DNA from 2 places in the Nocardiopsis sp. iso_40 genome. Region 1 is predicted to be linked to the other one. Evidence: riboswitches for the same ligand, from Rfam matches in the RefSeq annotation. Region 1 holds a riboswitch; the other holds the start of a gene.
What was found. Region 1 has a riboswitch for S-adenosylmethionine ahead of AC0VYD_RS18110 (aminotransferase class V-fold PLP-dependent enzyme). Riboswitches for the same ligand answer to the same signal wherever they lie in the genome.

Region 1 (11,976 bases):
GGAGCCGAGCCGCAGCAGGGGCAGCACCTCCTCGTCCACCGAGGAGAGCGAACGGTCGACGCAGGTCTCCAGGATCGCGTCGTAGGTGCCCTGGCCGCGCAGGGTCCCGTAGGTGAGCTCGGTGGCCAACGCCGCGTCCCGGCCGTGGATACCGCGCTCGTTGAGCAGGGAGGGCAGCAGCAGGTTCGCGTAGGCGTCACGCTGCTCGACCGCGCGCAACACGTCGTAGGCGACCCGGCGTGCCGGATCGCGGGGCTGGGGCGGACCGGACCGCCGGCCACCGCCCTGCCTGGGCTTGCCGCCCTTTCGCGGACGCTGCTGCCGGGACCGGGACTGCTCGCTCAACGTGTGCTCTGCCTCAACAAACCGGGGACATGTACCGGCGTGCGCTCACGCCCGCCAGCTCCGAGAGTACGGCAGCTCAACGGCCCAGTCGGTCGTCTTCGGTGGGGCGCACCCCGCGCGCCCAGTCAGAGGCGGCCATGGCCTTCTTGCCCTGCGGCTGGACCCGGTCGAGCTCGACGGGGTGGGTGCTGGTCCCCACGAGGACGCGTTTGTTGTCCGCGTGCAGCTGGCCGGGCTCCAGGTCGGGGCGGTCGGCGTCGGTCACCGGCCGGACCGGGCCGACCTTCAGGCGCATACCGCGGAAGGTGGTCCAGGCGCCGGGCGCGGGCGTGCAGGCCCGGGCGAGACGGTCCACGCGCTGGGCGGGCGCGGTGAAGTCGAGTTCGGCGTCCAGGGTGGTGAGCTTGCCCGCGTAGGACACGTCGGCGTTCGGCTGCGGGACCGGGGTGAGCTCGCCGGAGGCGATGCCGTCGATCGTGCGGGCCAGGAGCCCGGCCCCGGACACGGAGAGGCGTTCGAGGAGCTCACCGCTGGTGTCGGTGGGGCGGACCGTCTCGGCGAGGGTGCCGTAGACCGGCCCGGCGTCGAGCTCCTTGACGATCCGGAAGGTGGAGGCGCCGGTGACGTCGTCCCCGTGCAGGACGGCGTGCTGGACCGGGGCCGCCCCCCGCCAGGCGGGCAGCAGCGAGAAGTGCAGGTTGACCCAGCCGTGCTCGGGGATGTCCAGCGCGGACTGGGGCAGCAGGGCACCGTAGGCGACCACCGGACAGCAGTCGGGGGCGATCTCGGCGAGGCGCTCCAGGAACTCGGGGTCCCCCGCCCTGGCGGGCTTGAGGACCTCGATCCCCTCGCTCTCCGCGAGTTCGCCGACGGGGCTGGCGGAGACCCTTCGACCGCGCCCGGATCGGGCGTCGGGCCGGGTGACCACGGCCGCGACCTCGTGTTCGGAGTCGATCAGCGCCCGGAGTGAGGGCACCGCCACCTCAGGTGTTCCGGCAAAGACAAGCTTCATGTTTCGAGTCCCCCTCCGCTGCGCCTACGGGTCACTGTTCTACCAGTCCCGGCCGGGGAGCCCCGCCGGGAAGAGCGGTGTTGTCGGACGGTTCTGATAAACCAGGAGTGATGACAGCGCAGCCCGGCCAGCCCGACGAGGTTCTCTTCGACCTGCCCGGACAGGAGAAGAAGGAACCGGCCAGGGGAAAGGCCGACACAGCGAAGAGCCGTCGCCCGGCCAAGCGTCGGCCCGCCGACCGGTTCCCCGTGGCACGCGTGATCGTCGACACCCCGCTGCCGCACCTGGACCGCTACTTCGACTACCGGGTACCGGCCGACATGGACGAGGCCGCCGTGCCCGGGTGCCGGGTCAAGGTGCGTTTCAACGGCCGCCTGCTCGCGGGATTCCTCGCCGAGCGGGTGGAGAGTTCGGACTTCGCCGGACAGCTGGCCTACCTGGAGACGGTGGTCTCCCCCGAACCCGTGCTCACCCCAGAGATCCTGTCGTTGTCCAGAGCCGTCGCCGACCGGTACGCGGGCACCCTGAGCGATGTCCTGCGGTTGGCGGTACCGCCCCGACACGCACGGGTGGAGAAGGAGACCGCGCGCGAGGAGCAGGCCCGGGAGGAGGACGTCGAGGGTGTGGAGTCCACCGGCGAGGATCCTCCCGAGGTCCGCGAACACCCCGAGAGCGCACTCCCGCCCGACGACGGCGCCCCCGTCAAGGAGACGGTGGAGGCGGCCGTACCGGAGGTGGACCCCGGCCCCTGGGACGCCTACCCGCAGGGCCCCGCCTTCATCAAGGCGTTGCACGCGGGACGTCCGGCCCGCGCGGTGTGGAACGCCCTGCCCGGCGGCGACTGGACCGACGCGATCGCGGTGGCGGCCGAGGCCGCCCTGGGCGCGGGGCGCGGCACCGTGGTGGTGCTGCCCGACGGCCGCGACGTGGCCGCGGTGGACGCGGCGCTCACCCGGCACCTGGGCGAGGGCCGCCACGCGGCGCTCACCGCCGACCTGGGCCCCGCGAAACGGTACCGGAGTTGGTTGTCCGTGCTACGCGGCCAGGTACGGGTCGTGGTGGGCACCCGGGCCGCCGTCTTCGCACCCGTCCGCGACCTGGGGCTGGTGGTCCTGTGGGACGACGGCGACGACGTGCACGTGGATCCGCACGCCCCATACCTGCACGCACGCACGGTTCTGGCGATGCGGGCGCACCGGGCCGGCGCCGCGGCGCTGATCGGCGGACACACCCGCACCACCGACGCCCAGTTGCTGGTGGAGTCCGGGTGGGCGCGTCCGCTGGTCGCAGACCGGGCGACGCTGCGCAGCCGTGCCCCGCTGGTCAAACCCGCCGGTGACGACCGCGAACTCGCCCGGGACGGGGCCGCCCGGTCCGCGCGGATGCCGAGCGTGGCGCTGCGTTCGGCACGCGAGGCGGCCAGGAGCGGTCCGGTGCTGTTCCAGGTTCCGCGCCGGGGTTACCTCAACACCCTGGCTTGCGCGGGCTGCCGTGAACCCGCGCGCTGCGACGCCTGCAACGGGCCGTTGGCCGTGCGCGGATCACACGCCATGCCCTCGTGCGGCTGGTGCGGCCGGGTGGCTGGGCAGTGGGCGTGCCCCGGGTGCGGGGCGAGTCGGATGCGCGCGGTGGTGGTGGGTGCCCGCCGGACCGCGGAAGAGCTGGGCCGGGCCTTCCCGTCGCTGACCGTTCGTACCTCCGGCCGTGAGGAAGTGCTCTCCGAGGTCCCGGACAAACCGTCGCTGGTGGTGGCCACCCCCGGAGCCGAACCGGCGGTCACCGGCGGCGGATACGCGGCGGCGGTCCTGTTGGACGGGTGGGCGCTGCTCAACCGGGCCGATCTGCGTGCCTCGGAGGAGACTCTGCGGCGCTGGCTGAACGCCTCCGCTCTGGTACGGCCGGGTGGCGCGGTGGTGGTGTCCGCGGACGTCTCACTGCCCGTGGTGCAGTCGCTGGTGCGCTGGGATCCGGGTGGGTTCGCCGAACGGGAGCTGGCCGAGCGCAGGGAGCTCGGGTTCCCCCCGGCGGTGTCGATGGCCTCGGTCACCGGCGCCCCCGAACACGTGCGCGAGCTGCTGGACCAGATCGAGCTCCCGGAACGGGCCGAGCTGCTGGGTCCGGTACCGGTGGGTCAGGAACGCACCGACAGCAGCACCGACCAGACCGAACGGGCCCTGTTGCGGGTACCGCGCGGGTCGGTCGGGGAGCTCACCCGGGCGTTGAAGACGGCGGCCTCGGCGCGCAGCGCACGCCGGGACGAACACCTGGCCCAGGTCCGGGTGGACCCGCTGCACGTGCTCTAGTGCGTGGGTTCCGCACCGAAGCGGGCCCGGTGGAGGTCCCGTAGGAGGGCGATCTCGGCCCCGTGATGGATGAACTCGCGGTTCAGGTGCAGAATGAGCACGACCAGGGGGAAGTCGGACCACTGGGGCGCCTCGGCGTCGCCCACGGGGACGGCCAGGGCGTCGTCGTCCAGTTCCTGGACGTGGTCGGACCAGGTGAGGTAGGCGTTGCGCAGGCGCTGCCTGGCCTCGGCTGCGCTGCTGGGCCAGTCGATGGTGTCGCGGTTGGCGGTGCGGTCGCCGAAGTGCCAGTTGATGCGGGTCTCGAACAGGTCCACCACAATGTGGCCGAGGCGCCAGGCGATGGTGGTGACCGGCGGGGGTTCGGGTGCGGGGTAGGCGCCGTCGGGCGCGTGGCGGCCGTCCGGCAGCCGACGCACGGTCCAGCTGTCCGGGACCGGCTCCCAGTAGTACTCCGCGTCGGTGAGCCCCTCCAGCCGGGGCCACAGCGAGAAGTCCCAGTAGAACCGCATCTGGGCCAGGATCTCGCCGTTCCAGTTCAGTGCCATCGGCGCACTCCCCTTCCTCGCTCGGGCGCACGGCCCAGTCCGCCCAGGGTTCCACATCCCGGGGCGGGCACGTCGTCATCCGGGTAGGGCCACCAGGTGAGATCGGCGACCACCGGTTCGACGAGGAGGAAGGGGTCGAAGGCCCGTTCGACCACGGTTCGGGGCGCCGTGGAGGTGAGGGCGAGGTAACCTCCGCCGCGCATCACCGAGTGGAGGGCGGCGAGCCCGGTGGGCGGGGCCTCCTCGGTGAAGGGGCGGGTCATCAGTACGGCGACGGGCTCGTCGAAGTCGACGAGCCCGCTGGTGTGGAGGCGGCGGAGCAGGGCCCCGTCCCCGGTACCGGAAGCCTCACCGGACAGGACGGCCGCGTCGTCCGCGGCGGCGAGTATCCCGGCGGTCCCGTGCGGTGCGACGTGCACTACCGCGGCTTCGGCGTCGGCCCGGTGCACGCGCTCGGCGGTCCCGGGCACGGAACACCCCCAGTCCACGAACTGGCGGATGCCGGCGTCGGCGCACAGGTAGTCGATGACCCGGCCGAGGAAGGCCTGGTGAAGGCGGGTCTGCTCGGCTCGGGCCGGGTCCGGCGGCGGGCAGGGGCTCCCGCCGAGGCTGACGACCCGGGGTTCGCGTCCCGGGACGTACGGGGGTTTCTGTTCTCGGAACACGGCCGTGAGGGGACCTGCCTTGGGTCCTCGGACGTCCGTCACGATCACGCTCCCCCAGCCGGTTCGCTCGCGGGAGGCAGGACGCTCCGTCGGGGCGGACCGGTCGGGTCCGGCGACGGCGCGCCTTGCCGTCAGGGCCTGATAGTACAGCTTGTGAACGTGATCCCCAGCACATACCTGGGTGAAATGTGCCTTATTGCGCCTTATGTAGGGTCGTGCGTCGCAAGCTTTTGTGAGCCCGAGGTCCCGAAGCTCCCGCCCCGAACACCGCGCGGTGTGCGCCCCGCCCTCAAGCTTCGGTGTCCGGACTCCGAAGCACGTTGCGCGGGTCCGGGACCGGGGCGAGACGGCCGTCGCAGTCGGCGTACTCCCAGCGCGGCCCCCTCGCCACCAGGTCGGCGACGGCGCCCACCAGGCGGTCGACGTGCTCCTCGGTGGTTCCCACGCCCAGGCTCGCGCGCACCGCCTGCGTGTGCCCCTCGGGCAGCAGGTGGCCGGTGAGCGGGTGGGCGCAGAACAGACCGTCCCGGACGCCGATCCCGTACTCCGCGGAAAGCGCCGCGGCGAGCAGGTCGGCGGGCAGACCGTCGACGACGAACGAGACGATCCCGACCCGCGCGTGCTCGGCCCCCCACAGGGTCAGCTCGTGCACACCGTCGACCTCCGTCAGGCCGGCCCGCAGGCGCTCCAGAAGCGCGGCTTCGCGGATGTGCTGCAGGGACAGGGTCCGGTTGGTGAAGGTGTCGCAGGCCGCGGCCAGTGCCACGGCCCCCAGCACGTTGGGGCTCCCCGCCTCGTGGCGGGCCGGGAGGTCGTTCCAGACGACGTCGTACTCGGTGACCTTCCGCGTCGCTCCCCCGCCGGCCAGGTACGGGGTGGCCTCGCGCAGCCAGTCGGCCCGGCCCGCGAGCACGCCCGAACCGAAGGGCGCGTAGAGCTTGTGCCCGGACAGGGCCACGTAGTCCGCACCGGTCCCGGTGAGGCTGAACGGCAGGTGCGGCACGTACTGGGCGGCGTCCACCAGCACCCGGGCGCCCTCGGCGTGCGCGGCCTCGACCAGTTCCTCCACCGGCCAGATCTCACCGGTGACGTTGGAGGCCGCGGTGACGCAGAGCAGCCTGGGACCCTCGGGCGCATCCGCCAGAGCGGCACGGGCGGCCCCGACGGCGGCCTCCGGGCTCTCCGGCAGAGGCAGCCGGACCACCTTCGCGGCGCGTGAGGCCGGGTGCTCCCAGGGGAGCAGGCTCGCGTGGTGCTCGGACTCGAAGACCACCACGGTGCACCCCTCGGGCACCGCCCGGGCCAGGAGGTTGACGGCGTCGGTGGTGCCCCGGACGAACACCACGGCGTCGGCGGAACCGCCCTGGTCCGCCTGGGTGCGCACGCCGAGGAAGCGGGCGACGCTGCGGCGGGCGCGCTCGTAGGCGTCGGTGCTGACCTGCGAGTGGTGTCCGGCGCCGCGGTGGACGCTGGCGTAGAACGGCAGTGCCTCGGAGAGGGCCTCCGCCACACTGGTCAGGCAGGGGGCGCTGGCCGCGTAGTCGAAGTTGGCGTACTCCGCGTACTCCCCGGTGACCAGCGGGACCCCGCCCTCGGCGGTGACGATCGAGCACTCGGGGGCCGCGGCCCGGTCGGCGGCGTGGGCCGTGCGGGCGGCGGAGCGGGTGGAGTCGAACGGGACGACAGTGGTCATGGGGCACCTCTTCTGCGAGTCGTGGGACCCGCAGGGGTACGCCGGATGACGGCTTCACCTCAGGGGTCCGCGCTTGTCTGACACGGTCGTGTCGGGACCTGGTCCTCACCCGGGGCACCCCACCGCGGAAGGAGGGTTGCCGACCAGCTAGCCGGGGCTTGTCGCTGGTACTCGTGACCTGTGCCGAAATGTAACACAGGGTCCGCCGGGGACGCATCCGCGTGTCCGTGTGTCCTGGACCACGACCCCGCTTGACACCCGCTGCCACGGCTGGGCCATACTGGTCCCGAACTGCCCTCATGTCGCGGGTGTCCGGTTCCCCCGGCCGCCCTTCAGGCGCGAGACTCCAGTGCGTTGGAGTTTTCGCATGCCCGCAGACGAGAGGTGCCTTCCGTTGTACGGCGACGACCGTATTCAGCAGATCTTCCGCAACCCCAGGGTTGTCCTCATCTCCGGCTACGCCCGCCTCCCCGACTCGGTGGCGAGCCATTCCCAGTACCAGCGGCTCGGCGTCGTACTCGCGGTGGACTCCGCGGACGGCCGTATCGTCGCCGCGGACACCACCCTGCTCACCGACCTGGCGAAGGACTTCTTCCGTGCCCTGGTCGAGGGCGCCTCGGTGACCGAGGACATCGCGGAGATCGTCCAGCGGGTCCAGACGCGGTACGCGGGCCACTCCGGCGCCGCCCTCACCACCGCGCTGCGCCGCTGCCTGGAGACCTACTACCAGCTGCGGGACGGCGACCAGCTGCCCGGCGGCCCCGCCAACGACCCCGACGGCAAGGAGTGACCTCCACGTGAGCGCGAACAGCCCGGAAACCGGATCCGCCCCCGAACCGGACCCGTCCCCGCCACTCGCCGGGGTACGGGTGGCCGACCTGTCCCGGGTCCTGGCGGGTCCGTACGCGACCATGCTCCTCGCCGACATGGGCGCCGAGGTGGTGAAGGTGGAGCAGCCCGGCCGGGGCGACGACACCCGGTCCTGGGGGCCGCCCTACGCCGAACCCGCCGAGGAGCACCGGGAGCACCACTCCCCCGGCGAGGCCGCCTACTTCCTGTCCGTGAACCGGAACAAGCGCAGCCTGGCCGTGGACCTCAAGGACCCCGAGGGGCTGGCCGCCGTCCAGGAGCTCTGCGCCACCTCGGACGTGGTCATCCAGAACTTCCGCCCGGGGGTGATCGACCGGCTCGGCCTGGGCTACGAGGAGATCAGCAGACGCAACGCGGCCGTGGTGTACTGCTCGGTGAGCGGCTTCGGCCCCGAACACGAGCCCGCCACCCGCCCTGGCTTCGACATCGTCGTGCAGGCGGAGAGCGGCCTGATGGCGACCACCGGGCCCGCCGACGGCCCGGCCAGCAAGGTGGGGGTGGCGCTCACCGACGTCCTCACCGGGCTGAACGCCGCCGTGGGCATCCTCGGCGCGCTCATGCGGGCCCGGGCCACGGGGCGGGGCGAGAACATCAGTGTCTCGCTGATCAACTCCACCCTGTCCAGCCTGGTCAACCTCACCCAGCAGGCGCTGGTCACCGGCACCGAACCCGCCCGTGTGGGCAACGCGCACACCACCATCGTGCCGTATCAGGCGTTTCCCGCCCAGGACGCGGAGATCGTGGTCGCCGCGGGGAACGACGCGCTGTACCAGCGGCTGTGCGCCGCCATCGACCGCCCCGACCTGGCCGGGGATCCCCGTTACGCCACCAACCCGGACCGGGTGGCGCACCGGGACGAGCTGGTCGGAGAGCTCTCGGCGACACTGCGCACCCGGCCCGCCGGGCACTGGATGGAGGTCCTGGTCGGCGCCGGGGTCCCGGTCGGCCGGGTGCGGGGCGTACTGGACGCTCTGCGCACCGCCGACGCCAGCGGGGACGACGTCCTGCGCACGGTCGAGCACCCCACCGCCGGGCTCCTGGAACAGGTACGGGCGGGTTTCCGGATGGAGCACACGCCCACCCCGATGACCGCTCCCCCGCTGCTGGGCCAGCACTCCGCGCAGGTGCTCGCCGAGCTGGGCCTGACCGCGGAGCGGATCGAGGGCCTGCTCAGGAGCGGGGCCGTCCAGCAGACCGACGTCCAAAGCTCCGAGACCCGCTAGGCCCGGCGGACCGTCCCCCCACAGACCTCACACACGTCACCGAAGCACCACGAAGGGACACCCACCATGAGCGACTCCCGACGCAAGGCCGCCGCACCCGACCCCCTCGACTTCCTGGCGGTGGACGCCGAACTGTCCGACACCGAACGCGACGTCCGTGACGCCGTCCGCGCGTTCTCCTCCCGTGAGCTCCTGCCGAACGTCGCCGACTGGTTCGAGGCCGGGACCATCCCCGACCCGCGCGGCCTCGCCAAGGCCTTCGGCGACCTGGGCGTTCTCGGCATGCACCTGGAGGGGTACGGCTGCGGCGGCTCCAGCGCGGTCGCCTACGGTCTGGCCTGCCGGGAGCTGGAGGCGGTGGACTCGGGGCTGCGCAGCTTCGTGTCCGTGCAGGGCTCCCTGGCCATGGCGGCGATCCACAAGTTCGGTTCCGAGGAGCACAGGAACGAGTGGCTGCCGAGGATGGCCGCGGGCGAGGCGATCGGCTGCTTCGGCCTGACCGAGCCCGACTCCGGCTCGGACCCGGGCTCGATGCGTACCCGCGCCCGCAGGGAGGGTTCGGACTGGGTCCTCAACGGCACCAAGATGTGGATCACCAACGGCTCGGTGGCCGACGTCGCCGTGGTGTGGACCGCCACCGAGGACGGCATCCGCGGTTTCGTGGTGCCGACCGACACCCCGGGTTTCTCCGCGAACGTCATCCACCGCAAGCTGTCGCTACGCGCCTCGATCACCTCGGAGCTGGTCCTGGAGGACGTACGCCTGCCCGCCGACGCCGTGATGCCCGGCTCCGGAGGTCTGGGCTCCCCGCTCTCCTGCCTGAACGAGGCCCGCTACGGGATCGTGTGGGGCGCGGCGGGTGCGGCGCGCGCCTGCTACGAGGCCGCGCTGGACTACGCGCGGACCCGTGAGCAGTTCGGGCAGCCCATCGGCGGTTTCCAGCTCACCCAGCGCAAGCTCGCCGACATGGTGGTGGACGTCAACCACGCCAACATGGCGGCGCTGCGGATCGGTCGGCTGAAGGACGAGGGGGACTGCCACCACAACCACGTGAGTTTCGGCAAGTTCGCCAACGTGGCGGCGGCGCAGCGGGTGGCGCGGACGGCGCGCGGGATCCACGGCGCCAACGGGATCACGCTGGAGTACCCGGTGATGCGGCACATGGTGAACCTGGAGACGGTGGCCACCTACGAGGGCACCGAGGAGATCCACGCGCTGAGCATCGGCCAGGCGGTGACGGGTATCTCCGCGTTCCGGTAGGAGGAGGCACGCCACGGGTGCCATCGAAGGCCGACAACCATCACAATGGGAGCATCCGAGTGAGGGAGTTGCCGAAGATGGTGAACGAACCGACGAAGCGGTTCGAGATGACGAAGCTGCGGCGGACCGCCAACGCGTTCGTCAGCGGCTTCGTCAAGTACGGGGCGTGCCCGCCGGAGCTGCACCTGCTCACGACGCGTGGGCGCAAGTCCGGTTTCCTGCGCACCATCCCGCTCAGTGTCCTGGACAGTGAGAGCGGCCGGTACCTGGTCTCCCCCTACGGGGAGGCCGACTGGGTGCGCAACCTGCGCAAGGACGGTTTCGCGACGCTGCGCCAGGGCGGCTGGATCGAGCTGGTGAGCGTGCGCGAGCTGGGCTCCGCCGAGGCGGCACCGCTGCTCAGGGAGTACCTGAACCACCCCAGGGCCGCGGTGGTCGGGCCGTACTTCGACGCCCCGCCGGAGGCACCGGACGAGGCGTTCGAGGCCGAGGCCGACCGGCACCCGGTGTTCCAGATCGTGCGGTCCACGACGATCCGCCTCTGAATCGGACACACGACGGGCCCTGGCTCACCCCGTTGGGTGGACCGGGGCCCGTCGTGTGTCCGGACGGCGGCCCCGGAGGTCGTCCGTCCTGTTCCTCCGGGTCAGCGGGCCGGCCGGGTGTACACGGTTCCGCGTTCGGCGGTTTCGTAGCCGACCGTGGCGTAGGTCCTGGCCGGGGTCGGGTAGGCCTCGTTGGGCGAGGTGTTGATGAACACCCGGTCCCCGCCGCGCAGGGCGGTCAGGGTGCAGGCCTCCAGCGCCATGGCGCTGGCCAGGCCCTTGCGCCGGTGTTCGGGGACCACGCCGAGGGGTTCGATCTCGGAGCAGCGGTTCCTCGGGTCCCACCACACGACGCAGCAGGCCGCCAGTGAACCGTCCGGGGCCTCGACCACGAGGTCGAGTTCACGGTCGTACAGCAGACCGGCGCGGGTGCTGTCGTAGCGCTCCCGGCTGAAACGGCTGGTCAGGTCCGGGTCAACCTGGCCCACGCGCTCCGGCCAGGGCAGGTCGGCGGGTTTCCAGGCCCTCCGGTGGCACTCCACCCTGGCCTCCTGCTCACCCTCGCGCACCGGACGGAGCAGGTAGCCCTCCGGCAGGACGACGTCCTCCTCGGTGGCGGACCGGCACATCCACTCACCGAAGACGTTCTCCTCCGCCACGGCGAAACCGGCCCTCTCCGCGAGCGCGCGGAGCTCGTCGTCGCCGTCGAGGACCAGCAGGTCCACGGCGGCGCCACCGACCCGGGCCATCGCCCGGTCCAGGAGCGCGGACCCGGCCCCGGGGTCGGCGGAGGCGCCCTGGAGGGTGATCTGGCTCCGGGGGAAGAGGGCGTTGGGCTCCTCGGCCGCGGCCCAGGCCACGGGTTCACCGTTGCGGTGGGCCAGGAGCGTGTTGTCGGGTGAGAGCTGCCCGGTGGCCAGCTGCCAGCCGAGCCCGCCGGGGTGCGGGCTCAGCGGCCAGAGCCGTTGGGCGAGCAGTTCCAGGGGGCGGACGTCCTCGGCCCGGAGGGGGTGGATTTCGAGCACGGGGCCTGCCTTCTCGTGGGGGGCACGGGCGGGCTCACGCTAACGTTCGGCGCCCGGGGGTACCACTGCTTTTCCGGCAGGCGCGGTCCCGACAGGACGCGGTGGTAGCTTCCTTGCGTAACTCCCCCCACACGGAAAGCGTGCGCCCCCATGACCGAGAAGAACAGCAGAGTCAACACCTACATGGCCGTCACCGGGGTGTGCTGTGCTCTGGTCGCGATCATTTCGGCCGTCGACCCGGTCCCGGTGCTGCGGACTCCGATGCTGATCGCCTGCGTGGTCGTCTTCGCAGCCATGGCCTTCCTGCTGGGCAAGGAGGCCAAGGCGCAGAAGGACCCTGAGAAGGGGGCCGACCGGCAGAGCTGAGAACCGGCCCGGGGACGGCGGCCGGAGCCCCCGGGCCAGGCCACCGCCCCGGGAGGCTCACCCCGCCTGGGCGGCGAGCCAGTCCTCGAACGAGGTCGGGGCCACCTCGGCGTCCGCGGCG
Region 2 (11,976 bases), 2.5 Mb from region 1:
CTGACGGCGGTTCCAGCCGCCGCCGACGGGGTCCCCGACTTCCGGCCGGAGCAGTGGGCTCTGCAGTCCGTCGGGGCACAGGAGGTCTGGGAGTCGACCCGGGGCCAGGGCCTGACCGTGGCCCTGCCCGGTGTCTCCGTGAACGAGGAGCACCCCGATATCCGGGACGACCTGGAGGTGGACACCGAGTTCGGCGGCAACGGCACCGACACCGAACAGGGCACGGCCGCGGCCTCCCTGGTCGCGGGGCACGGACACGGTATGGACGCGGACGGCGGGGTCCTGGGCGTCGCCCCGGAGGCCGAGCTGCTGGTGCTGCCCGGCGACGACCTGCCCGGTGCGATCCGCTACGCCGTGGACGCGGGCGCCCAGGTCGTCCTGCTGCCGGAGGAGGTCGGTACCGACGAGGAGCAGTCGGAGGCCACCGCGGAGGCGGTCCAGGACGGGACCCTCGTCGTCGCCCCCGCCGGCGGCGAGGAGGACCCGAACGTCCTCGCCGTGGGCGGTGTGGACGAGAACGGGGGACTCGTCCCGGACCCGCCCGAAACCTCGTCCGTCGAACTCCTCGCGCCCGGGGCGGCGCTGGAGGCGGCCGGGACGGACATGGGACTGAACGAGGTGACCGGAACCCCCTACGCGGCCGCCGTGGCCGCCGGGGCGGCCGCGCTGCTGCGGGCCGAGTACCCGCAGCTCTCCCCGGAACAGGTCCGTGAGGCGCTGGTCGGGGACGCCCCACAGGGCCCGGAGGGGCTGCCGCTCCTGCACCTTCCCAGCGCTGCCGCCCAGGCCGCGGAGGTCGCGCAGGAGAACCCGCTGCTCGACGAGGACCTGGTCGAGGAGGACTCCCCGGACGTGCCGGTGTGGATCTGGTTCGCCCTGGTCGGCGTCGTCCTCGCCATCGTGGTGATCCTTCTGGCGCTGTGGGTGCGCCGTTCCAGCAAGGACCCCTACGGTGTGGCGGCCGAGCGGCGGACGCAGGACGAGGAGCTGGCCGCCGAGCGGGCCGATCGGGCCCGGGCCGAGGAGCGCCCCTCGCGGCGCAGGAAGGGCGGCCGACGCCGCAGGGGGTAGGGGCGGTCGCCGCGGCGGACGGCCGCGGCCCCGGGCGGCCGACAGTGTTCCGAGCGCCCGCCCGGGACGGGCTCAGGAGCCCTTCGGGCACCCCTCCGGCTTTACTGTCGCGTACGGTCATGCCTGGTCAACGGTCCGTCATGCAAAATCTGCGCGTGCATATGTAAGCGACACGGAGGGTCTTGACTCGCGCACCGCAGGGGACAAGGCTTTGTGGATGTCCTCCCTCGAAACACCCTCTCTGCCCTCGCGAGGAGAAAAGGTGATCGGAGCAGACCCCCGGTCACACCACCTCGTGAACGGTCGTGTGCGCATCTGCGATCCCGACCCGAAGTGGCCCTACCTGTTCAGGCAGGAGGAGGGGCGGCTCCGCGGCGTCCTGGGCGACCGGGTCCTGTCCCTGGACCACGTCGGATCCACCTCGGTGCCCGGCCTGGCCGCCAAACCCTGCCTCGACCTGCTCCTGGCGGTCGCCGACTCCGCGGACGAGGCCGCCTACCTCCCCGACCTGGAGGCCGCCGGGTACTCCCTGGCCATCCGCGAACCCGACTGGTACGAGCACCGGGTCCTCAAGGGCCCGGGCGTCAACATCAACCTGCACGTGTTCACCGAGGGGTGCGCGGAGATCGACCGCATGCGGCTCCTCCGCGACCACCTCACCGAGGACGCCGGGGCGCGGGAACGCTACACCGCCGTCAAGCGCGAGCTCGCCGAGCACACCTGGGACAGGATCCAGGACTACGCCGACGCCAAGACCGGCATCATCACCGAACTCCTCGACGAGGCCGAGGCGCGCCGGGACGGGAGCGCCGGGACCGGCTGAGTCCCGGGCTCCGCCGCAGGGCGTGTCCGGTGAGGGACACGGCCCCGCGACCCCGCCCCGGACGGGCGGGCCGAACACACCTCAGGAGCGCAGCCCCAGCGAGCGCAACTGGTCCTGGAACCAGCGGCGCGGCGGCAGCGCCACGGCCGCCTCCGCCAACTGCTCCCGGCGCTTGCGGCGCTCCGCCTCGGGCATCGACAGGGCCCGGTGCAGCGCCTCGGCGGTCTCCACGGTGTCGTAGGGGTTGACCAGCAGTGCGCCCTCGCCCAGTTCGTCGGCGGCGCCCGCCTCACGGGACAGCACCAGCACGGAGTCCTGTTCGGACAGGACCGGCCCCTCCTTGGCGACCAGGTTCATGCCGTCCCGGATCGGGTTCACCAGCAGCACGTCGGCCATCTGGAACGAGGCCAGCGAACGCGGGTAGTCGTCGTTGACCTCCAGGACCAGGGGCGTCCACTCGGGGGTGGAGAACTCCTCGTTGATCTCCTTGGCGAGCCGGAGCACCGAGTCCGTGTACTCGCGGTACTCGGGCACGTCACCGCGGCTCGGGTAGGCGAACGCCAGGTGGGTGACCCGACCCCGCCACTCGGGGTGCGCCCGCAGCAGCTCCCGGTACGCCTCCAGCCCGCGCACGATGTTCTTGGACAGCTCGGTGCGGTCCACTCGCACGATCAGCCGGGTGTCGCCCACCGCCTCGCGCAGGGTCCGGCGCCGGTCCGCCACGGCGGGCTCCGCGGCGCTCGCCCGGAGTCCATCCTCGTCCGCGCCCAGGGCGTGCACGCCCACCTCGACGATCCGTCCCCCGTGCTCCACCGTGCGCTGTTGGAGGTCCACGTCGGCGCGCAGGATCTCGGCACAGCAGCGCAGGAACGCGTCGGCCCAGCGCGGGCTCAGGAAACCCAGCCGGTCCGCGCCCAGCATCCCCTCCAACAGCTCCCGGGCCACCTGGGCGGGCAGCATGCGGAAGTACTCCGGCGGCGCCCACGGGGTGTGCGAGAAGTGCGCGATCCGCAGGTCGGGGCGGCGCGTCCGCAACAGGCGCGGTACCAGTGCCAGGTGGTAGTCCTGCACGGCCACGCGGGCGTTGTCGGCGGCACCGCTGACCAGGGCCTCGGCGAAGGCGTCGTTGTAGGCGGTGTAGTCCTCCCAGAGCTCGCGGAACTCCGAGCCGAAGGAGGGCTTGTTCGGGGTGTCGTACAGCATGTGCTGGACGAACCACAGGGTCGAGTTGGCCACCCCGGTGTAGGCGCCCGCGAGGGTGTCCTCCGGAATGTCCAGCATGTGGACACGCATGCCGTCGAGGTCGTGCGCCTTGTCCAGACGGGCCTCCGGGGCCTCGGCCGCGGCCCGCCGGTCGGTGTCGGACAGGGCGGCGCACACCCAGAGGCTGTCGATCTCGGTGGCCACGGAGATCATCCCCGAGACCAGGCCGCCACCGCCGCGCCGGTGCTCCAGAGAGCCGTCGTCGGCGGTGGAGAAGGAGACCGGCCCCCTGTTGGAGGCGATGAGGATCTGGGCCTTGTCCACGTGGTCGTCCTCTCGAGAGAATCACGGATGCGGCGGGGAGTGGGACGCTTCCCCGGGGCGTTGCGCGGCGGGCTGTGCGCCCGCGGAACATGCCCCTAGGTCTCGCCTGTGGACAGGGGCCCCAAACACCCCCGAGGTCAATGGTGGAGACCGTCACAGGGCGGAAACACGGCGGGCGCGGCGGCGGCCCCGTGAGCGGCGCCGTCTCATCGTGTCTCACGATATGAGAAGGATGGTGTAATCCGGATCACCCGTCGTGGAAAACCGGTCAACACGTCCGTTACAGTGACGGTGCGCTCTCCAAGCGGAAGTGCGACAACTTCATATTGCTCATCCAGAGGGGTGGAGGGACCGGCCCTGCGAAGCCCCGGCAACCATCTCGACATGTGGACGCGACCACCGCGGACCCGTCGAGGCAGGTGCCAACTCCGGCCTGGGGTCAAGGTGGCCACCAGGAAAGATGAGGGGAGACGCCTCGCCATGGCGATTACCGCCGCTGAACCCACCTCCGTTCGCGCTTTCGGACCCGGAACCGCCCTGTCCTGCCGGGAGTGCGGCGAGCGGTACGAACTCACGCCGATCTTCGCCTGCCAGTTCTGTTTCGGCCCCCTGGAGATCGCCTACGACTTCGGGAACGTCACCCGCGAGGAGATCGAGAGCGGCCCCAAGAACATCTGGCGCTACCGCTCCCTCCTGCCGGTCCCCGACAACGTGGCCGAGCTGCCGAACATGAACCCCGGCCTCACCCCGCTGGTGCGCGCCGACCGCCTCGCCGCCGAACTCGGCCTGAGGTCCCTGCACGTCAAGGACGACTCGGCCAACCCCACGCACTCCTTCAAGGACCGCGTAGTCGCTATCGCGGTCGAGGCCGCCCGCACCTTCGGCTTCACCACCCTCTCCTGCTCCTCCACCGGCAACCTCGCCGGTGCCGTGGGCGCCGCCGCCGCACGGGCCGGCTTCGAGTCGTGCGTGTTCATCCCGGCCGGACTGGAGGAGGGCAAGGTCGTCATGGCCGCCGTGTACGGCGGCAAGGTCGTCGCCATCGACGGCAACTACGACGACGTCAACCGCTTCTGCTCCGAGCTCATCGGGGACGAGGCCGGGGAGAGCTGGGGCTTCACCAACGTCAACCTGCGCCCCTACTACGCCGAGGGCTCCAAGACGCTGGCCTACGAGATCGCCGAGCAGCTCGGCTGGCGCCTGCCCGAGCAGATCGTCATCCCGATCGCCTCCGGCTCCCAGCTCACCAAGATCGACAAGGGGTTCCAGGAGCTGATCAGGGTCGGCCTGGTCGAGGACCGCCCCTACAAGGTGTTCGGTGCGCAGGCCACCGGCTGCTCCCCGGTCGCCAGGGCCTGGGAGAACGGCCACGACGTGATCCAGCCGGTCAAGCCGGACACCATCGCCAAGTCCCTGGCGATCGGCAACCCCGCGGACGGCCCGTACGTGCTGGACATCGCCCAGCGCACCGGCGGCTCGGTCGAGCACGTGGGCGACGACGAGATCGTCGACGCCATCAAGCTCCTCGCCCGGACCGAGGGCGTCTTCGCCGAGACGGCGGGCGGCGTGACCACCGGCGTCCTGTGCAAGCTGGTGCGCGAGGGCAGGCTCGACCCCGAGGCCGAGACGGTCATCGTCAACACCGGTGACGGGCTCAAGACCCTCAACGCCGTCGACTCGGGCGTCACCGCCACGATCAAGCCGTCCCTGGACGCCTTCAAGGCCGAGGGCCTGGCCTGAACCGCCGCCCCGGGGCGAGCCCCGGCCGTATCCCGCCGCACCCACTTCCCAGGAGTACGAACACCATGAGCGCCAGCGTCCGCGTGCCGACCATCCTGCGCACCTACACCGACGACGCCTCCGAGGTCACCGCCGAGGGCGGCACCCTCGCCGAGATCCTCGACGACCTGGAGGCCAACCACCCGGGCATCCGCGCCCGCATCCTCGACGACAACGGCAAGGTCCGCCGCTTCGTCAACGTCTACGTCGGCGACGAGGACGTCCGCTTCGAGAAGGGCCTGCAGACCGAGGTCAAGGACGGTCAGCAGGTCTCGATCATCCCCGCGGTCGCCGGGGGCTGCTGATCGCACGAACCGTGTTGAGGGGGCGGGTGCCGACTGCACCCGCCCCCTCAACGTGTCCGGGGAGCCGCGACCGGGCCGGCTCTTCCGGCGCCGGCGGCGTGCGCGCGCTCCCTGCGCCGACCGAGCACCTGACCCCCGTCGCGCCTGCCCGGGGCCTTGACGGGGCCCGTGGGGTCGGTGGGGTCGGTGGGGCCTGTGGGTCCCACGGGGATCCCCTCGGATGCGCACCCAGGGTTCGTCATCTGTTCGCCGAACGCTCAAATCACCAGATAACAGGCTGTCCGTGCAGGTGGGAGGCGTGTCCGGGGGTAGGGAAATCGTGACCACATCGTTTGCACTCTCCATGGCCGAGTGCTAAAAAAGGGAGTGGTTAGCACTCACCTCTACCGAGTGCTAACCGGATCGAGGCTGCGAGACCGTGGCCCTCCGGCAGCAGGGTTGCCGGGTAGGACGCGGTCGTCCGTCGCGGGCGCACGCCTCGTCCCATCGCGTATCAGCCCGGTCACGGGAGGACAAGAACTCAATGGCAGCCAAACTGATCGCGTTCGACGAGGAGGCCCGTCGCGGCCTCGAGCGTGGCATGAACCAGCTCGCGGACGCCGTGAAGGTCACGCTCGGCCCGAAGGGTCGCAACGTCGTTCTGGAGAAGAAGTGGGGCGCCCCCACGATCACCAACGACGGTGTCTCCATCGCCAAGGAGATCGAGCTCGAGGACCCCTGGGAGAAGATCGGGGCCGAGCTGGTCAAGGAGGTCGCCAAGAAGACGGACGACGTCGCCGGTGACGGTACGACCACCGCCACCGTCCTGGCCCAGGCCCTCGTCCGCGAGGGTCTGCGCAACGTCGCCGCCGGCGCCAACCCGATCGGCCTCAAGCGCGGCATCGAGTCCGCCGTGGCCCGCATCAACGAGGAGCTCGGCAACCTCTCGAAGGACGTCGAGACCAAGGAGCAGATCGCCTCCACCGCCTCCATCTCCGCCGGTGACACCCAGATCGGTGAGACCATCGCCGAGGCGATGGACAAGGTCGGCAAGGAAGGCGTCATCACCGTCGAGGAGGGGCAGACCTTCGGGCTCGAGCTGGAGCTCGCCGAGGGCATGCGCTTCGACAAGGGCTACATCTCGCCCTACTTCGCCACCGACCTCGAGCGCATGGAGACGGTCCTCGAGGACCCCTACATCCTCATCGTCAACTCCAAGATCTCCAACAACAACGAGTTCCTGCCCGTTGTCGAGAAGGTCCTGCAGTCCGGCCGCCCGCTGATGGTCATCGCCGAGGACGTCGCCGACGGCGCCCTGCAGACCCTCGTGGTCAACAAGATCCGCGGCACCTTCAAGTCCGTCGCCGTCAAGGCCCCGGGCTTCGGTGACCGCCGCAAGGCCCAGCTCGGCGACATCGCCGTGCTGACCGGCGGCCAGGTCATCACCGAGGAGGTCGGCCTCAAGCTCGAGAACACCGAGCTGGAGCTGCTGGGCCGCGCCCGCAAGGTCGTCGTCACCAAGGACGAGACCACCATCGTCGACGGTGCCGGTGACGCCACCGCCATCGCCGGTCGCGTGAACGAGATCCGCAACGAGATCGAGCGCACCGACTCCGACTACGACCGTGAGAAGCTCCAGGAGCGTCTCGCGCGTCTGGCCGGCGGCGTGGCCGTCATCAAGGCCGGTGCCGCCACCGAGGTGGAGCTCAAGGAGCGCAAGCACCGCATCGAGGACGCCGTCCGCAACGCCAAGGCCGCGGTCGAGGAGGGCATCCTGCCCGGCGGTGGCGTCGCGCTGCTGCAGGCCAGCGTCCCCGCGTTCGAGAAGCTGGAGCTCGAGGGCGACGAGGCCATCGGCGCCGACATCGTGCGTCGCGCCATCGCCGAGCCGCTCAAGCAGATCGCGGTCAACGCCGGCCTCGAGGGCGGCGTCGTGGCGGACCGGGTCAAGAACCTGGAGCCCGGTTTCGGTCTCAACGCCGCCACCGGCGAGTACACCGACCTGTTCAAGGACGGCGTCATCGACCCGACCAAGGTCACCCGTTCCGCTCTGCAGAACGCGTCCTCCATCGCTGGTCTGTTCCTGACCACCGAGGCCGTCATCGCCGAGAAGCCGGAGAAGGCGGCGGCCCCGGCCGGCGACCCGACCGGTGGCATGGGCGGCATGGACTTCTAGCAGGTCCGTGACACCCGGGCCCTCGGGCCCGTAGGCGCATGAGGTCCGGATACGCGACCTCGCCCGCGACGACCGGGCGGTCCCCGCAGGGGGCCGCCCGGTTTCGCCGTTACCGGGCCCGGCCGCCCGGACGGACCTCGTCGGTCAGCGGATGCCAACCCCCGGAGCCGGGGAGCGCCTGCGCCGACTCCGGTCCGTGGGATCCGGGGGCGTAGGGTTCGGGCTCCGTCGCCAGGTCCACCACCGGATCGACGATCCGCCAGGACTCCTCCACCACGTCGAAGCGCACGAACTGCTCCGGGTCGCCGGTCAACGCCCCGTGCAGCACGTGGTCGTAGGCCTCCCGGCCCCGGCCGAGCTGGCGTCCGACGTCGGCGCCGAGCACCAGCCGTGCCGGGGAGCCGCTCTCCGCCCCCGGCTCGTTCAGCAGCATCTCCAAGGTCAGGCCCGCCCGCGGCTCCAGTTGGAACCGGACGAGGTTGGGCGGTCCCGGGTAGAGGTCGACGGCGGGCCGTTTGAACTCGGCCACCGCCTCCCAGGAGGTGAGCGGCATGTGTTTGCCGGAGCGCACGTAGAACGGCACCCCCGCCCAGCGCGGGTTGTCCACCCGCATGCGCAGCGCGAAGAAGGTCTCGGTGGTGGAGTCGGGCCGCACCCCTGCCGTGTCGAGGTAGCCGCGGTAGCGGCCGCGGACGGTGTCGGCCGGTTCGAGGGTGCGGACGGCGCGCAGCAGGCGCAGCTTCTCGTCCTTGAGCGCCGAGGCCCCGGTGGACACCGGGGCGTCCATGGTGAGCAGCGCGAAGAGCTGGAGCAGGTGGTTCTGGAACACGTCCCGGACCGCCCCGGTGGCGTCGTAGAACGAGCCCCGGTCCGCCACCCCGAAGTCCTCGGCCATGGTGATCTGCACGTTGTCGACGAACCCCCGGTTCCACACGGGCTCCAGCAGGGTGTTGCCGAACCGGGTCAGCGGGAGCCCGCGCACGGGCTCCTCTCCCAGGAAGTGGTCGACCAGGTACAGGTAGTCCGAGGAGAAGCAGGCCAGGAGTTCCCGGTGGAGTTCGCGCGCCGAGGCGAGGTCGTGGCCGAAGGGTTTCTCCACCACCAGGCGCGCGTCCCGGTTGAGCCCGGCCTCGGCCAGGGACCGGGCGACCGTCGTGAACAGGGCGGGGGGAACCGCGAGGTAGTGGGTGCTGTGGGAGTCCCCGCTCAGGGCCTCGCCCAGCTCGGCGTAGGTCCGGGGGTCGTTGAGGTCGCCCGTGACCATGGACATCCGGTCGGTCAGCCCCCGGAGGACGGACTCGTCGGCGGAGCCGGGTCCGGAGGACGACTCGGCGAGGTGTTCGGCCACCGCGTCGCGGGTCCGCCGGCGGAGGGCCGCGGTGTCCCAGTCGGACCTGGCCACCCCGACGATCCGGGCGCGCAGCTCGTTCCTCTCCTCCAGGCGGTAGAGGGAGGGCATCAGGTACTTCTTCGCGAGGTCACCGGTGATCCCGAAGACCACCAGGGTGTCGGTACCGGGTCCTGTGCTCATGCTCTCCCCCGTCGTCGGCCCGCGGCGCCCCCGTCCGGGGCCCGCCCACGCTGGTCTGGGTACCCGAGGAGGGCGGGGGACGCGCCCAAGGGCGTGCCAAGATTCGGCGGAGCGGCCCGGATCAGCGGCTGCCGAGCCAGTCCCGGACGGCCTCCTGCAACCGGGGTGTGAGGTCGCTGCCCGGGTACTCTCCGGCGGGTGCCCAGCGGAACGCGGTGTGTTCTCCGGACAGCGCCACGGGGGAGCCGTCGTGGGGCAGGGCGAAGGTGAACTGCCGGGTGCGGATCCCGCTCCGGGAGTCGTAGTCGAACCAGGTGACGAAGGGGTCCAGTGCGGGCGGCCCCGGCGGGCGGCCGATCTCCTCGGCGAGTTCGCGCTCCAGCCCCTCGCGGAGGCCCTCACCGTCCTCCACCCCTCCGGAGGGCAGGTCCTCCGCCCCGGGGTAGGAGGTGTCGTCCGGTCGGCGGCGGAGCAGCAGGATCCGGCCGTCCCGGTGGACGATCGCGCCCACCGAGAACCGTCCGATCCCGTCCAGGCGGGCGTTCCCGACAAGCGTTTCGAGGTCCATGGCCCGACGTTAGCGGTACGGGAGAACGCGAGGGCCTCGGACGGTTCTCGGGGCCCGGCCCCGGTGGGGCCGGGGCCGGACCCCGGTGGTTCAGCGGGTGCGGGTGATGTGGACCGCCACCAGGGTGGCGAGTGTCCACACGGCTCCGGCCAGGGCCAGTGTGACCACCGCGGGGGCTCCGGCGACGTGGGCCAGGCCGCCGAGCGCCAGCGGGGGGAGGACGGTTCCGGTCAGTGTGAGGAGCGAGGCCGACGCCCTCTCGGCCGTGGAGCCCGCCCTGGCCCTTCCGTGGAAGCGGCCCCAGGCCCCCTCCGTGCCGATGCCCGCCTCCATCCCGTAGGACACGGGGGTTCTGTCGAAGTCGACGTCGGCCCGTGTGCGCGGAGACTCGTCATCGAGACGGATCTCCTCGGTGTGGGTCTCAACCCGAGTCTCCCGCTCCTGCGGGAGCTGTCCCCGGGGATCTCCCATAAACCAACCTCCAGCCGTCGAGGTACAGGGGGCGCCGTTCCGGGTCGGTGGGGGCCTTTCCGTACGGCGCCGGTGACGCCTGAGCGCCGAGTGTCCACATCGTGCACATTACCATGGAGGCTCGTTCGATACATTGATCATGATGATCGAAGATGCATTGACAGCATCTCGTGTCAGGTTGATACACTCCTCCCAATCTGATCAATGACGTGGACGGGATTCCGGAGGGTGCATTGGCGGTGGACGAGTTCAGGTCGTGGGGGTTTCCCGGCCCGCGTGATGACGGGCGTGATCCTCGTGACGGAGCGCTGGCCGGTGGTCCGAGCCCTGCCGCCGTGCCCTGTCGGCCTGCGCTGCCCCGCCCTTCCCGCATGTCGCCCGCGCGGTCCCTCGCGCGGTGCTCCCGGCTTTCTCCGCGGCTCCCCGCTGATCGAGTCCGCTGCCGTCAAGCCAGAGAACGAGGTTGTGTCATGTCACCCAGGAGCACAGGAAGCGAACTCACCGATGCCTCCCAGGGCCGCGGCCGTCCGGCCGGGCGCAGGACGGGCGCGCCCTCGGCGCGTGTCACCGTGAACCTGACCGCGCGCTCCACCAAGGCGTTGGAGGAGGCCGTCGCCACCACGGGTGACACGCAGACCGACGTCATCAACCGGGCCCTCCAGGTGTACGCCTACCTGGAGTCGGTCATGGCCCAGGGCGACCGCGTCTACGTCGAGAACGCCGAACGCCAGGAGCGGGAACGCCTGCGCTTCTTCTGAGAGCCGCACCTTTCGTGTGCCCGGAACCGGGTCATGCGCCCGGAACCGCGTCCGTACCCGTGTCCTGACCGGCCACAGGACGTGCCCGCCTGATCCCGCCCGCGACCACCCCTGCCAGGGGGCAGCCTCCGGCCGTGAGCGTCGGGTGTCCACAGCGCCCGCTCCCGGTCGAGCCCCTCACCCCCCGCGCACCGGGGGCCGCGGGCTCCGGGGTTCCGTCCCCGGCAGCCCGCGGGTGCGTACCGGTGCGGCTCCCGGATCAGACCCGGAGCAGGGTCAGGTAGGCGAAGCCCATGGTCTCCCTCTGGCCGTGGACACGGGCGTGCCGGTGCCGGTCGGCCCGGTCGCGGACCTCCTCGAAGTCGGGGGAGCCGGGGTTCTCCAGGAGCCACTCCTCCCAGCCCAGGCAGTGCCGGTTCTCGAACTCGTCCCACTCGTCCACGGTGGTCTCCGCCAGCGCCAGCAGCCGGAAGCCGTGCGAGAGCGCGAAGTCCACGAGCTCGGGCAGCGGGCGGTACTGCTCACGGGGGATGAACGGCATGGCCGCCATCTCGGTTTCGGTCGGCGGTCGCCTCCAGTAGACCTCCCCGAACGCCGCCCTGCCGCCGGGCCGCACCAGGTCGGCCAGGGCCGCCAGGGCGTTCGCGGTGTGCGTGCGGGGATCGCCGCCCCACACGTGGGTGGAGCCGATGTTGAGCACCGCGTCCGCCGGTTCGCCCCGCCACCCGCCGACGTCCCCGGTCACCAGTTCGACCCGGTCGGCCAGCCCGCGCTCCTCGGCGTTGGCCCGGCCGAGCCGGACGTAGTCCTCGTTGAGGTCGATGCCGAACCCGGTCGCGGTGGGTTCACTGGCCAGGGTGCGCAGCAGGAGTTCGGCCCAGCCGCAGCCGACGTCCACGACGCGGCGGCCCTCCAGGGGGCCGAGTGAGCGGATCAGCCGGGCGGCCCGCTCGTCGTTGAGCGGTCCGTTGAAGTCGGTGTCCCGGTA

Region 2: linked by a shared signal. The riboswitch ahead of thrC (threonine synthase) and the one ahead of AC0VYD_RS18110 (aminotransferase class V-fold PLP-dependent enzyme) in region 1 are both predicted to bind S-adenosylmethionine.

The regions. Positions count from the first base shown of each region.
Region 1 covers NZ_CM149666.1:4,152,807-4,164,782, forward strand. The annotation lists gene AC0VYD_RS18085 (RsmB/NOP family class I SAM-dependent RNA methyltransferase) at 1-345, opposite strand, end outside; gene fmt (methionyl-tRNA formyltransferase) at 422-1,357, opposite strand; gene AC0VYD_RS18095 (primosomal protein N') at 1,468-3,660, shown strand; gene AC0VYD_RS18100 (DinB family protein) at 3,657-4,208, opposite strand; gene AC0VYD_RS18105 (SAM-dependent methyltransferase) at 4,199-4,873, opposite strand; gene AC0VYD_RS18110 (aminotransferase class V-fold PLP-dependent enzyme) at 5,163-6,566, opposite strand; SAM riboswitch class IV at 6,631-6,745, opposite strand; gene AC0VYD_RS18115 (DUF3870 domain-containing protein) at 6,961-7,356, shown strand; gene AC0VYD_RS18120 (CaiB/BaiF CoA transferase family protein) at 7,364-8,659, shown strand; gene AC0VYD_RS18125 (acyl-CoA dehydrogenase family protein) at 8,726-9,919, shown strand; gene AC0VYD_RS18130 (nitroreductase/quinone reductase family protein) at 9,997-10,464, shown strand; gene AC0VYD_RS18135 (GNAT family N-acetyltransferase) at 10,566-11,489, opposite strand; gene AC0VYD_RS18140 (hypothetical protein) at 11,640-11,855, shown strand; gene AC0VYD_RS18145 (SDR family oxidoreductase) at 11,913-11,976, opposite strand, start outside.
Region 2 covers NZ_CM149666.1:653,539-665,514, forward strand. The annotation lists gene AC0VYD_RS02835 (S8 family serine peptidase) at 1-1,071, shown strand, start outside; gene AC0VYD_RS02840 (GrpB family protein) at 1,289-1,894, shown strand; gene AC0VYD_RS02845 (alpha,alpha-trehalose-phosphate synthase (UDP-forming)) at 1,976-3,421, opposite strand; SAM riboswitch class I at 3,749-3,888, shown strand; gene thrC (threonine synthase) at 3,902-5,161, shown strand; gene AC0VYD_RS02855 (ubiquitin-like small modifier protein 1) at 5,227-5,505, shown strand; gene groL (chaperonin GroEL) at 6,029-7,660, shown strand; gene zwf (glucose-6-phosphate dehydrogenase) at 7,770-9,191, opposite strand; gene AC0VYD_RS02870 (NUDIX domain-containing protein) at 9,313-9,759, opposite strand; gene AC0VYD_RS02875 (hypothetical protein) at 9,850-10,230, opposite strand; gene AC0VYD_RS02880 (ribbon-helix-helix domain-containing protein) at 10,701-10,988, shown strand; gene AC0VYD_RS02885 (SAM-dependent methyltransferase) at 11,248-11,976, opposite strand, start outside.